3 linked regions of the Aquabacterium sp. OR-4 genome follow. The protein of the gene in region 1 binds, or shares a complex with, the protein of each later gene. Links are inferred from orthologs where the notes say so. Each region holds a gene or a part of one and is shown in the gene's direction. Other genes may lie near its edges.

What was found. Proteins that work in one complex are often made in the same cells at the same time.
Region 2: the proteins of holA (region 1) and N4G63_RS05620 are in contact, whole or in part, in a cryo-EM structure (PDB 8GIZ), measured with the Escherichia coli proteins. The link is inferred for Aquabacterium sp. OR-4 from one-to-one orthologs.
Region 3: the proteins of holA (region 1) and dnaX are in contact, whole or in part, in a cryo-EM structure (PDB 8GIZ), measured with the Escherichia coli proteins. The link is inferred for Aquabacterium sp. OR-4 from one-to-one orthologs.

Annotation. Positions count from the first base shown.
Region 1 is NZ_JAOCQD020000001.1:574,605-579,030, reverse strand. What follows is about bases 1-2,916. They hold holA (DNA polymerase III subunit delta), read left to right. Parts: upstream 1-867; coding sequence 868-1,965; downstream 1,966-2,916. Other genes in these bases: N4G63_RS02295 (Lrp/AsnC family transcriptional regulator), read right to left, coding at 2,546-2,916; N4G63_RS02300 (GNAT family N-acetyltransferase), read right to left, coding at 1,975-2,532; N4G63_RS02310 (LPS-assembly lipoprotein LptE), read left to right, coding at 306-809; leuS (leucine--tRNA ligase), read left to right, coding at 1-291. Also shown: more of N4G63_RS02295, read right to left, coding at 2,917-2,980; N4G63_RS02290 (saccharopine dehydrogenase family protein), read left to right, coding at 3,123-4,232; amaB (L-piperidine-6-carboxylate dehydrogenase), read left to right, coding at 4,275-4,426. UniProt on the Escherichia coli protein: Part of the beta sliding clamp loading complex, which hydrolyzes ATP to load the beta clamp onto primed DNA to form the DNA replication pre-initiation complex.
Region 2 is NZ_JAOCQD020000001.1:1,316,809-1,321,315, reverse strand. What follows is about bases 1,008-4,004. They hold N4G63_RS05620 (DNA polymerase III delta subunit-related protein), read left to right. Parts: upstream 1,008-1,937; coding sequence 1,938-3,071; downstream 3,072-4,004. Other genes in these bases: N4G63_RS05610 (TatD family hydrolase), read left to right, coding at 3,592-4,004; N4G63_RS05615 (PilZ domain-containing protein), read left to right, coding at 3,068-3,457; tmk (dTMP kinase), read left to right, coding at 1,309-1,947; mltG (endolytic transglycosylase MltG), read left to right, coding at 1,008-1,199. Also shown: CAF17-like 4Fe-4S cluster assembly/insertion protein YgfZ, read right to left, coding at 1-70; more of mltG, read left to right, coding at 159-1,007; more of N4G63_RS05610, read left to right, coding at 4,005-4,389; N4G63_RS05605 (ankyrin repeat domain-containing protein), read left to right, coding at 4,418-4,507. UniProt on the Escherichia coli protein: Part of the beta sliding clamp loading complex, which hydrolyzes ATP to load the beta clamp onto primed DNA to form the DNA replication pre-initiation complex.
Region 3 is NZ_JAOCQD020000002.1:806,327-810,778, reverse strand. Bases 1,008-3,949 are described here. They hold dnaX (DNA polymerase III subunit gamma/tau), read left to right. Parts: upstream 1,008-1,369; coding sequence 1,370-3,529; downstream 3,530-3,949. Other genes in these bases: N4G63_RS15875 (YbaB/EbfC family nucleoid-associated protein), read left to right, coding at 3,598-3,924; N4G63_RS15885 (AIR synthase related protein), read right to left, coding at 1,008-1,186. In the rest of the region: more of N4G63_RS15885, read right to left, coding at 47-1,007; recombination mediator RecR, read left to right, coding at 4,086-4,452. UniProt on the Escherichia coli protein: Part of the beta sliding clamp loading complex, which hydrolyzes ATP to load the beta clamp onto primed DNA to form the DNA replication pre-initiation complex.

The DNA of each region.
Region 1 (4,426 bases):
CACATCAGCCACGGCCTGTGGGTCGAACTGGGCTATGCCGCGGCCATCGGCGGGCTGCTGGATGCGCCCTGGCCCGCGGTGGACGAATCGGCCCTGGTGCAGGACGAGGTCGAGCTGGTGCTGCAGATCAACGGCAAGACCCGCGGCGCCGTGACGGTGCCGGCCGCTGCCGACAAGGCCGCCATCGAGGCGGCCGCGCTGGCCTCGGCCGAGTTCGCCAAGTTCAGCGAAGGCAAGGCGGCCAAGAAGGTGATCGTGGTGCCGGGTCGCCTGGTCAACGTGGTGGTGTGAGCGGCGTGGCGATGATGCTCCGCCGCCGGCAGCTGGGTGCCGTCGCCTTGGCGGCGGCCGCCGCCGGCGCGCTGGGCGGCTGCGGCTTTGCGCTGCGCAGCGAGCCGCCGCTGCCCTTTGCACGCATTGCGCTGCTGGGCCTGGCTGCCGATTCGCCGCTGGGCGAGGAGCTGCAGCGCCGCCTGAGCGGCCAGGTGCAGGTGCTGCCGGCGCCGGCCCAGGCCGAGGTGGTGCTGCGCGTGCTGGAAGACCGGCGCCAGAAGGTGGTGGCCGCGTCCACCGCGGCCGGCCAGGTGCGCGAGCTGACGCTGCGCGTGCGCCTGGTGTTTCGCGCCGAGACGCCGGGCGGCCGCGAACTGATCCCCGACACCGAGCTGATGCTCAGCCGCGACATGAGCTACAGCGAGACCTCGGCCCTGGCCAAGGAGCAGGAAGAAGGCGAGCTTTACGCCGCGATGCAGACCGACATCGTGCTGCAGGTGCTGCGCCGCCTGGCCCGGGTGAGCCCGGCACGCTGACGGCGCCCGTGGCAGCGACCCTTGACCGGCCAAAGCCGCGCCACAATCCACGCCCAAGATGCAACTGCGCAGCGATCAGCTCGACGCCCACCTCGCCCGCGGCCTGAAGCCGGTCTACACCGTGCACGGCGACGAGCCGCTGCTCGCCCAGGAAGCCGGCGACGCGGTGCGCAACGCCGCCCGTGCGGCCGGCTACAGCGAACGCAAGGTGTTCACCGTGAGCGGCGCGCACTTCGACTGGTCGGGCGTGCTCGGCGCGGCCCAGGCCATGAGCCTGTTTGCCGAGCGCCAGCTGATCGAGCTGCGCATACCCGGCGGCAAGCCGGGCAAGGACGGCTCCGAGGCCCTGCAGCGCTACTGCGCCGCGGTGGGCGACGACGTGCTGACCATCGTGCACCTGCCCCGGCTCGACCGCCAGCAGCAGCAGTCGGCCTGGTTCATCGCGCTGGACGCCGCGGGCGTGAGCGTGCGCGTCGATCCGGTTGAACGCCGCGCGCTGCCGCAGTGGATCGCCCAGCGCCTGGCGCGCCAGGGCCAGCGCGTGGCCGAAGGCGATGTGGGCGTGCAGACCCTGGCCTTTTTTGCCGATCGCGTGGAAGGCAACCTGCTCGCCGCGCACCAAGAGCTGCAGAAGCTGGCGCTGCTGTACCCGGCCGGCGAGCTGGCCTACGAGCAGGTGGAAGCCGCGGTGCTGAACGTGGCGCGCTACGACGTGTTCAAGCTCAGCGAGGCGGTGCTGGCCGGCCAGACGGCCCGCGTGCTGCGCATGGTGGACGGCCTGCGCGCCGAGGGCGAAGCCACGGTGCTGGTGCACTGGACCCTGGCCGAGGACATCCGCGCACTCAAGCGCGTGAAGGACGCCATGGCCCACGGCAAGCCGCTGCCGATGGCGCTGCGCGAGAACCGCGTGTGGGGCAACAAGGAGCGCCTGTTCGAGCGCGTGCTGCCGCTGCTGGCCGAGCACCAGCTGGCCCACCTGGTGGAGGCCGCCAGCACCTGCGACGGCATCGTCAAGGGCTTGAAGCACCCGCAATGGCCGCTCGAGCCCTGGGATGCGCTCAAGCGCCTGGCGCTGATGCTGGTGCAGGCCGTGGCCGCCCCGCCGGCGCCGCGCGGGCGTGCGGCGGTGCGCGTGCGGCTGGCGCTGGAAGCCTGAGCCGCGCGCTCAGGCGGCCGGCCGCGCGTCGCTGTCCAGCAGGCCGTACAGGTTCGTGTCGTAGCTGCGGCCCTTGGCCGTCCAGCGCTGGCGCAGCCGGCCTTCGAGCGTGAAGCCCAGGCGCGCCAGCAGCGCGCACGAGGCGGCGTTGTCGGGGTTCACCTCGGCCTCGATGCGGCGCAGCTGCAGCACGCCGAAGGCATGGGCGCAGGCGGCCTGCACGGCCTCGCGCATCCAGCCCTGGCCCCAGCAGTCGCGCGCCAGCGCATAGCCCAGCTCGATGCGGCGGCTGCCTTCGTCGTGCTTGAACAGCAGCAGGCTGCCGATCACCCGGCCATCGGCGCGGCGCTGCAGCACCCGCTGCTGGGCACCGCCGGTGGCCTGCAGCGCCTGCATGCGCGCCAGCCAGGCCTCGCCATCGGCGCGTGTGGCCCAGGTGGCGTAGGGCAGGTACTGCGTCACCGCGTCGTCGCCGTTCATGCGCAGCAGGTCGTCCAGGTGGGCCTCGGCCACCGGCGACAGTTGCAGGCGCGGGGTGCTCAGGGTCTCGAAGCAGGGCAGGGGCATGGCAGGTCTGCGGTCAACCGCGGTCGACGCGCACCGCCAGCACCACCGAGGTGGTGGTCTTGCGCACGCCGTCGGTCTCGCCGATCTCGTCGAGCAGCGCGTCCAGCCGCGCCGTGCTGTCGGCGCGCAGCACGGCCAGCAGATCGCTCTCGCCGCTCACCGTGTACAGCTGGGTCAGCTCGGGGATGGCCTGCAGGCGCAGCACCACCTCGCGCGAGCGCTTGGGCTCCACCGAGATGCCCACCTGGGCCATCACGCGCGGGCGCTCGTCGCCCTGGCCCAGGCGCACCGTGTAGCCCACGATCACGCCGCTGCGCTCCAGCCGCTGCAGCCGCGCCACCACCGTGGTGCGGGCAATGCCCAGCTGGCGCGCCAGGTCGGCGGTGGGTGTGCGGGCATTGGCCTGCAGCCGTGCGATCAGCGCGCGATCGGTGTCGTCTTGAATCATTGTGGCGAACTGTATCGACGAATCGTCCGAATCAGTAATCGTTCTGACGAATTGCCGCTTTCAATCGCCCGGGCGCCAGATCAGACTCCAGGCCATCGGCCATGCGGCCCGCCCCCCCTGCCACCGTCTCCAGGAGCCTTCCATGCACATCGCCCTGCTCGGCGCCGGCCACATCGGCCAGACCATCGCCCGCCTGCTGGCCACCAGCGGCGACTACACCGTCACCGTGATCGACCGCGACGCCGCCGCGCTGGCCCGCGTGGCCGCGGCCATGCCGGCCGGCACCACGGTGGCCACCGCGCAGGTGGACACCGACGAGCCGCACGCGCTGCTGGCGGCGGTGCGCGGCCATGCCGCGGTGGTCAACGCCCTGCCCTACCACCTGGCCATTGCGGCCGCCGGTGCGGCGCGCGAGGCCGGCTGCCACTACTTCGACCTGACCGAGGACGTGGCCGCCACCAAGGCCATCCAGGCGCTGGCCGAGGGCGCGCCCACCGCCTTCATGCCGCAGTGCGGGCTGGCGCCGGGCTTCATCGGCATCGTGGCCCACCACCTGGCCAGCCAGTTCGAGACGGTGCGCGACGTGCAGATGCGCGTGGGCGCGCTGCCCGCGTTTCCGACCAACCAGCTCAAGTACAACCTGACCTGGAGCGTGGACGGCCTGATCAACGAGTACTGCCACCCCTGCGAGGCCATCCATGGCGGCCAGTTCATCCAGGCCCTGCCGCTGGAAGGGCTGGAGCACTTCAGCCTGGACGGCGTGGAGTACGAAGCCTTCAACACCTCGGGCGGGCTGGGCACGCTGTGCGAGACCTGGGGCGGCCGCGTGCGCCACCTCGACTACAAGACCGTGCGCTACCCCGGCCACCGCGAGCGCATGAAGTTCCTGCTGGACGACCTGGGCCTGGCCGGCGACCAGGAGCTGCTCAAGAGCATCCTGCGCAAGAGCATGCCGGCCACCATGCAGGACGTGGTGCTGGTGTTCGTCACCGTCTCGGGCGTCAAGCGCGGCGCCTTCGTGCAGGAGGTGTTCGCGCGCAAGATCTTTGCCGACCGGGATGTGACGAATCCGCTGTCGGCGATCCAGATCACCACCGCCGCCGGCATCTGCGCCGCGGTCGATCTGTTCCGCGAGGGCCGGCTGCCGCGCAGCGGCTTCGTGCGGCAGGAGCAGGTAGAGTTGCCCGCCTTCCTGGCCAACCGCTTCGGCAGCGCCTACCAGCAGTCGCGCCAGGTGGAGTCGATCGCCTGAGCGCCCCAGCCCCAGCCCGAGCCCGAGCCTGAAGTCCCTGCCATGACCACGCCCCACACCACCACCGCCGCCGCCGCCACCAGCGCCACCAGCACCGCGGCCACCACCGCCACCGCCGCCGATCTGCTGGCCCGCCTGGGCGTGCCCGCGGCGCTCACCACCGGCGGCCCGCTGGCCGCGCGCTCGCCCATCGA
Region 2 (4,507 bases), 740 kb from region 1 along the record:
AATCGGCCAGGCGCAGGGCGCCATCGGCGGTGGGGGACACGGCGGGCAGGGTGGGGGCAGCGGTGCTCATGCGGCCGATTATCATCAGCGCCCCATACCGCAGTCGGCTGCTCGGCCGCTTCTTTCGTGCTTGGTGATCCTGTTCTGGCCTGCGCGGCATGAAGCTCTGGCGTGTTGTTCTGGTGCTGCTGCTGCTGGCCGTGGGCGGCGTGGCGGGCGGCGTGGCCTGGTGGCTCGAGCGGCCGCTGCCGCTGGCCGCACCGGCGGTGGAGCTGTCCATCGAACCCGGCATGAGCCCGCGCGAGGTGGCCGCCGCCTGGGTGCGCGCCGGTGTGCAGACGCCCGACTGGGCGCTGTACCAGTGGTTTCGCGCCAGCGGCCAGGCCCGCCGCATCCGCGCCGGCAGCTACGAGGTCGAGCCCGGCATCACGCCACGCGGCCTGCTGGGCAAGATGGTGCAGGGCGACGAAAGCTACGAGCGCGTGCGCCTGATCGAGGGCTGGAGCCTGCGGCAGTTTCGCGCCGCGCTGGCCAAGGCCCCGCACCTGAAGCCCACCACCGCCGCGATGAGCGACGCCGAGCTGCTGGCCGCGCTGCAACTGCCCGCGCTGCCGGGCCTGGGCAGCGTGGCCAGTGCCGAAGGCCGCTTCTTTCCTGACACCTACCTGTACAGCCGCGGCGTCAGCGATCTCACCGTGCTGCGCCGCGCCGCACTGGCCATGCAGCGCCAGCTCGACGCCGCCTGGGCCCGGCGCGCCGAGGGCCTGCCGATCAGCACGCCGGGCCAGGCGCTGGTGCTGGCCTCGATCGTCGAGAAAGAGACCGGCCAGGCAGCCGACCGCGGGCGCATTGCCGGCGTGTTTGTCAACCGCCTGAAGATCGGCATGCCGCTGCAGACCGACCCCAGCGTGATCTACGGCCTTGGCGAGGCCTTCGACGGCAACCTGCGCAAGCGCGATCTGCAGGCCGACACGCCCTGGAACACCTACACGCGCCGCGGTCTGCCGCCCACGCCCATCGCCATGCCGGGCCTGGCCTCGCTGCGCGCGGCGGTGCAGCCCGAGGCCACGCGTGCGCTGTACTTCGTGGCGCGCGGCGATGGCTCCAGCATCTTCAGCGAGGATCTCGGCGCGCACAATCGCGCCGTCAACCAATACCAGCGCGGCCTGCCGCCGTCGCCCACCGCGCCCCGACCATGAGTTTCAGAGCCTTGTCCATCGCGCAGCGCGCCCAGCACCGGGCCGCTCCCGAGCCGGCCCGCAAGCCCCTGGCGGATCGGGCGCCGTACACCGTGACCGAGGCACGGGCATGAACCGCGGCCGCTTCATCAGCTTCGAGGGCATCGATGGCGCCGGCAAGTCCTCGCACATCGCCGCGCTGGCCGAGTGGCTGCGCGCGCGCGGCCACCGCGTGCGGCTCACCCGCGAGCCCGGCGGCACGCCACTCGCCGAGGCGCTGCGCAGCCTGTTTCTCGAGCAGCCGATGGACGCGCTGACCGAGGCGCTGCTGGTGTTTGCCGGCCGCCGCGACCACCTGGCCCAGGTGATCGCACCGGCGCTGCGGCGCGGCGAGTTCGTGCTGTGCGACCGCTTCACCGATGCCACCTTCGCCTACCAGGGCGCCGGCCGCGGCTTTGACCTGGGCGTGCTGGCCCAGCTTGAGCAATGGGTGCAGCGCTCGCCCGAGCTCGCCGAAGGCTTCATCGCGCCCGATCTGACGCTGTGGTTCGACGTGCCGGCCGAGGTGGCCGCGCAACGCCGTGCCGCCGCCCGCGAGGCCGACCGCCTGGAGCGCGAAGACCTCGACTTCTTCGGCCGGGTGCGCAGCGGCTACGCCCAGCGCGCGGCGGCCGCACCGCAGCGCTTTGTGCGCATCGATGGCCACCAGGCCATCGAGGCCGTGTGGCAGCAGGTGCAGCAGGCGCTCGAGGGGCAGACATGGGCGTGACATCGTCGGGGCTGCTGATCGGTGTGGGCCCGCAAGGCCAGTTGCCGCTGCCCTGGCTGGGCGAGGGCCTGGCGCGCGCCCGCGCCTTGACCCAGGCCCATGCCCTGCTGGCGCATGGCCCGGCCGGCGTGGGCCAGCTCGAGTTCTGCCTGCTGCTGGCCCAGGCCTGGCTGTGCGAGCGGCCGGCCGCACCCGCCGCAGGGCAGGGCCTGGGCGCAGGGCAGGGCGCCGCCTGTGGCCATTGCGAGAGCTGCCACCTGGTGCGCTCGCGCAGCCACCCCGATCTGCTGGTGGTGCTGCCCGAGGCGTTGCGCCTGCAGATCGGCTGGGCCGACGACGACGAAAAACCCAAGGGCGAGGCCAAGCCCAGCCGCGAGATCCGCATCACCCAGTTGCGCGAGGCCATCGACTGGGCCCAGCGCACCAGCGGCCGCGGCCGCGCCAAGGTGCTGCTGATCCATCCGGCCGACGCGATGAACGGCCCCACCGCCAACGCCCTGCTGAAGACCCTGGAAGAGCCGCCGGGCCAGCTGCGCATCGTGCTCGGCAGCGCCGATCCCGAACGCCTGCTGCCCACGGTGCGCAGCCGCTGCCAGCGCGTGCCGCTAGCTTTGCCGCCGGCCGAGCAGGCCGCCGCCTGGCTGCGCGCCCAGGGCCTGGCCGAGCCCGGCCCGCTGCTGGCGCTGGCCGGCGGCAGCCCGCTGGAAGCGCTGGCGCTGGCCGCCGAAGGCCTCACGCCCGAGGTGCTGGCCGAGCTGCCGCGCCGCGTGGCGGCGGGCGATCCAGCGCCGCTGCAGGGCCGGCCGATCCCGCGCGTGGTTGAACTGCTGCTGAAGCTGGCGCACGACGCGATGGCCCTGGCCGTGGGCGGCGCGCCGCGCCACTTCGCCGCCGCAAGCCTGCCGGTGGGCGGTGATCTGGCTGCGCTGGTGGCCTGGCAGCAGGCCCTGCTGCGCGCCGCCCGCCACGACGAACACCCGTGGAACGCCGGGCTGCTGATCGAATCGCTGGTCGGCCAGGCGGCGGCCGCATGGCCGGTGGCGCCGCGTGGCGCACAGCGCGGCGAACGCCCGGCTCCCGGCGCCCACGGCGGCGGACGCGCTTCGCTACACTCGGCGCGATGAACGAGCCCGCCTCCCGCCCCGGATCCCTCGCCACCACCGTGGCCACGCCGCGGCCCGCCGTGATCCAGCTGGTGTTTCGCGAAAAGGGCGCGCTGTACGCCGCCTACATCCCGATGCTGGCCGATGGCGGCCTGTTCGTGCCCACCACGCGCGACTACAAGCTGGGCGAAGACATCTACCTGCTCCTGTCGCTGCCCGAAGACCCGCAGCGCTACCCGGTGGCCGGGAAGGTGGCCTGGATCACCCCGGCCAATGCCTCGGGCGGCCGCACCCAGGGCGTGGGCGTGCGTTTTCCCAACGACGACAAGGCCCGGCTGCTGCGCCTGCGCATCGAGGAGATCCTGGGCACCCAGATCTCGTCGGCCAAGCCCACGCAAACCGTCTAGCCGGGCAAGGGCGGTCAGCCGGGGCCTGATGGGCGCTCAGCCGCCGCGGCCAAGGCGTGCCGCGCCCGCCTTTTTGGGCTTTCGCCCGCGCCTGCGGCGCGGCAACATCCGCCCCCTCTGACCTGCTGCTGTCCATGTTTGTCGACTCGCACTGCCACCTGAGCTTTCCCGAACTGCGCGAACGCATCGACGCCATCCGCGCCGACATGGCCGCCGCGCAGGTGGACCGCGCGCTGCTGATCTGCACCACGCTGGAAGAGTTCGACACCGTGCACGGTCTGGCCATGGCGCACGACAACTTCTGGGCCACAGCCGGGGTGCACCCCGACAACGAAGGCGTGACCGAGCCCGACGAAACCACGCTCGGCGCGCTGGCGCGGCGCGACAAGGTGCTGGCCATCGGCGAGACCGGGCTCGACTACTACCGGCTCAATGGCCGCAGCGTGGCCGACATGGCCTGGCAGCGCGAGCGCTTCCGCGTCCACATCCGCGTGGCGCGGCAACTGGCCAAGCCGCTGGTCATCCACACCCGCAGCGCCTCCGACGACACGCTGGCCGTGCTGCGGGAAGAGCAGGGTGGCACGGTGCACGGCGGGCCGGGCGGCGTGTTCCATTGCTTCACCGAGACCGCGGCGGTGGCGCGTGCCGCGCTCGATCTGGGCTTCTACATCTCGTTTTCCGGCATCATCACCTTCCGCAATGCGCAAGACCTGCGTGAGGTGGCCGCCTTCGTGCCGCTCGACCGCTGCCTGATCGAGACCGACAGCCCCTACCTGGCACCGGTGCCCTACCGCGGCAAGACCAACTCGCCGGCCTATGTGCCGCATGTGGCCGCCGAACTGGCCAAGGCCAAGGGCCTGAGCCTGCAGGCGGTGGCCGAGGCCACCAGCCGCAACGCCGAGCGCCTGTTCGCTTTGCCCGCCCTGGCCTGACCGCAGACCGCCGCAGGAGATCGTTGCCATGTTCCGTACCAGCATGCGCCTGATGGCCGCGTTGAGCCTGGCGTTGGCCAGCCTGGGCGCCCATGCCGGCGCCTACGACGACTTCTTT
Region 3 (4,452 bases), on another replicon or contig:
CCGATCACCCGGGCGGCGCAGCGGGCGGCCCGGGCGGGGCGCTCGATCAGCGCAGCTGCAGGTCGTCGTCGCCGAAACGCACGCCGATCGGCTCGATCAGCAGCTGCTTGGCGCCGGCTTCCACCGTGCCGGCGATGCGGGCGCCGATGCCCTGGGCCTGGGCCACGGCCACGGTGCGCTCGGCGTCCTCGGCGGCCACGAACAGTGCAAAGCCGGCGCCCATGTTCAGTGTGGAGTAGGCCTCGCGGTCATCGTGCTGGGCGTGCTGCTGGATGAACTTCAGCACCGGCGGCACCGGCGGCACGGTGTGGATGCGGTAGGTGAAACTGCCCGGGTGGCGCAGCAGCTTGCGCCAGCCGTGGCCGGTGATGTTGGCGCAGTAGTGCGGCACGATGCCGGCCGCCCACAGCGCCTCGGTCACCGGCGAATACAGCGGTGTCGGCGCCAGCAGCGCTGCGCCATAGCTCAGGCCGGGGTGGTTGACCGGGTCGACCTCGGTCAGCCAGCCCTGCGGCAGGCGTTCGAGCAGCTTGCGCGCCAGGCTCAGGCCATTGGCGTGGATGCCACTGGCATCGAGCAGCACGATGGCGTCGCCGGCCTGCAGCCGGTCGCCCACGCTCAGGCGCTGCTTGGGGTTGATCAGGCCGGTGCACGAGGCCGCCAGATCGATGCGGCCACCCTCGACGATGCCGGCCAGCGCCGGCGTCTCGCCGCCGCCCCAGGCCACGCCGCACACCTCGCAGGCCTTCTTCCAGCCGGCCACCAGGGCCTGGGCACGCTGCGCGTCGCCGAACCAGTCGCTGCCGCCGGCGGCCCAGTAGGCCTGCACCACCAGCGGCGTGGCGCCCACGGTGATCAGGTCGTTGACGGCCATCGCGATGGTGTCTTGCGCAATGCCGTCGTACCAGCTGCGGCCGGTGAGGGTGGCCATCTCGTCGGCCACCAGGGCCTTGGAGCCCAGGCATTCGACGATCGAAGCGATGTAGAACGGGCCGACATCGACCACATAGGCCGATTCGCCGCGCGAGGCGGCCACCTCGGTGAAGCCGTGGCGGCCCAGCTGGCTGGCGGTGGACGCGGCAGCGCGCTGGGCGCTGACCTTCAGCGGATCGATCAGGTCGTAATTGACGCCGGCCTGCTCATAGCTGAGCGTGCCCGGGTTCGAAGGGGCGTGCGAGGAACTCATGGGGCGGGATTATCGTTGACAGCTTGCGCACGCCGACGGCGGGCGGGGTGGGTTCCTTAGAATGCGCCGGATGCAACACACCCCGTCTACCAGCGCGCGCAAGCAGAGCGCCGGGCCGCGCCCAAGCCGGCCCGCGATGGCCTCTGGCGAGCGGCCGACGTACCCGTTGGCCGAGGGGCAGGCATGACGGATGTCGTTCTGGCCCGCAAGTACCGCCCGCGCAGCTTCGAGCAGATGGTGGGCCAGACGCACGTGGTGCAGGCGCTGACGCACGCGCTGCAGTCGGGCCGCCTGCACCATGCCTACCTGTTCACCGGCACCCGCGGCATCGGCAAGACGACGGTCAGCCGCATCTTGGCCAAGAGCCTGAACTGCACCGGGGCCGATGGCCGCGGTGGCGTCACCGCGCGGCCCTGTGGCGTGTGCCAGGCCTGCACCGAGATCGATGCCGACCGCTACATCGACTACATCGAGCTCGACGCCGCCAGCAACCGCAGCATCGACGAGATCCGCGATCTGATTGAACGCGCCGCGTACAAGCCCAGCGTGGGCCGTTACAAGGTGTTCATGATCGACGAGGCGCACCAGCTCACCAAGGACGCCTTCAACGCGCTGCTCAAGACCCTGGAGGAGCCGCCCGAGTACCTGAAGTTCGTGCTGGCCACCACCGACCCCGAGAAGATGCTGCCCACGGTGCTGAGCCGCTGCCTGCAGTTCAACCTGCGGCCGATGGCCCCCGAGACGGTGCGCGAGCACCTGCAGCAGGTGCTCGAGGCCGAGGCCGTGCCGGCCGATGCGGGCGCGCTGCGCCTGCTGTCGCGCGCCGCGCGCGGCTCGATGCGCGATGCGCTGTCGCTCACCGACCAGGCCATCGCCTACGGTGGCGGCCAGCTGGGCGAGGACGCCGTGCGCGCCATGCTCGGCAGCGTTGACCGCTCGCATGCACTGCGCCTGGTGCAGGCGCTGGCGCAGCGCGACGGCCCCGCCGTGCTGGCCACCGTGGACGGGCTGCGCGGGCGCGGCCTGTCGGCCGCCGGCACGCTCGAGGAGATGGCCGCCCTGCTGCAGCAGATGGCGGTGGAGCAGGCGGTGCCGGGCGCGCTGGACGACAACGACCCCGACAGCGCCGCCGCACGCGAGGCCGCCGCTGCGCTGGCCGCCGACGAGACCCAGCTGCTCTACGGCATCGTGATCCACGGCCGCGCCGAGCTGGGCCTGCTGAGCGACGAATACGCCGCGCTGACCATGGTGCTGCTGCGTTTTCTGGCCTTTCCACCGGCCGGCGCCGCGGCGCCCGCGCCAGCGCGCGCCGCGCCCTTGGCGGTGACGCCGCCGATCGCCCGGGCGAGTGCCCCGGTGGCGCCGGTGGCATCGGTGGCGCCGGTGCATGCGCCGCGCGCCACGATGCCTGCTGCTGCTGCGCCAGCGCCGGTGCCGGTGCCGGTGCCGGTGCCGGTGCCGGTGCCGGTGCCGGTGCCGCAGGTGGCGCCCTCGGCTCAGGCTGCGCAAACCCTGCCGTCGCCGCGCGCAAGCCAGGCGGCCCAGGCGGCCAGCGCCGGGCTGCACGTGGCCGAGCCACCGCCACCTGAGATGGCCGCGCCACCGGCACCTGAGATGGCCGAGCCACCGGCGCCTGAGATGGCGGCGCCGGCGCGGGCCGTGGCCACGGCGCCTGCCGTGCCTGTCGGGCGTGCAGCGCCCACCGCGCGTGCCGCGCCGGCCGCGGCCAGACCGGCGCCGGCCGCCTCGGGCCGCGAGCCGCCGCCCTGGGTTGACGACGACCTGCCGCCGCCCGAGGCCGATGGCGACGCCGCCGGGCCGCCCGACGACACACCGGGCCCGGCACTGGCCGGGCCGGCGCGGTCAGCGCCCGCCGCGACCGTGGCCCCGGCCGCAGCGCCGCTGCAGGCCACCGCCATGGGCGAGCTCTGGAGCCAGACCCTGCGCCCGCTGGCGGCGCCCGGTGGTGGCCTGGTGGCCCTGGTGCGCGAGCTGGCGGTGCAGGCCGAGCTGCTGTCGGTGACGCCACGCCCGGCCGCCGACGGCGGTGGCCGCCGCTGGTGCCTGCGGGTCGAGCGTGAATCGCTGCGGGCGCCGGCGCTGGTGCTCAAGCTGGCCGGCGCGATGCAGGCCAGCCTGGGCGAGCCGGTGCAGATCGACACCGAATCGGGCGTGCCGCAAGACTCCATCTCGCGTCGCGATGCCCAGGCCCGCGAGGCCGCTCAGCGCCAGGCCGAGCACACCATCCGCAGCGATGCGGCGGTGCAGGCCCTGATGGCGCAGTTTCCGGGTGCGCGCATCGTGCCCGGCTCGATCAAGCCGGTCAGTCCGCCGTCGGCCTGATCGCGTCCCCTGCCGCCGGCGCGGGTCGCCGGCAACACCCAAGCCCTTCCGTCCCGAGGAACACCACCATGATGAAGAACCAGTTGGCCGGCCTGATGAAGCAGGCCCAGGCAATGCAGGACAACCTGAAGAAGGCCCAGGACGAGCTGGCCTCGATCGAGGTCACCGGCGAAAGCGGTGCCGGCCTGGTGAAGGTGCAGATGACCTGCAAGCACGATGTCAAGCGGGTCAGCATCGACCCCAGCCTGCTGGCCGACGACAAGGACATGCTCGAAGACCTGGTGGCCGCCGCGATCAACGACGCGGTGCGTCGGGTCGAGACCACCACGCAGGAGAAGATGGGCCGCGTCACCGCCGGCATGCCGCAGATCCCGGGCATGAAGTTCCCGTTTTGATGATCCCCCGCCGCAGCGCCTTTGGCGCCGCCCCCCAGAGCCTGGGGCGAGGGCGCCGCCAGCGGCCCGGCAAAGCTGGTTTCGTGGCGGCCACCGGCTTGCATCCGAGCCCTGCGCCGGCGGCACCGCCGGGTGTCCTTGGGCACTGACAGGGGGCCGGCGTGAGCGAAGGCAGTCTCGAGGGCCTGGTCGAGGCCCTGCGCCGCCTGCCCGGCGTGGGCGTCAAGTCGGCCCAGCGCATGGCCTACCACCTGCTGCAGCACGACCGTCCGGGCGCCGAGCGCCTGGCCTTGGCGCTGCAGCAGGCCGTGGGCCATGTGCGGCACTGCGAGCGCTGCCACACCTTCACCGAGGCGCGCATCTGCGCCACCTGCCTCGACCCGCAGCGCGATGCGCGCCAGTTGCTGGTGGTGGAGTCGCCGGCCGACCAGGCCGCGCTCGAGCGCAGCGGCAGCTACAAGGGCCTGTACTTCGTGCTGATGGGCCGGCTGTCGCCGCTGGACGGCATCGGCCCGGCCGACATCGGCG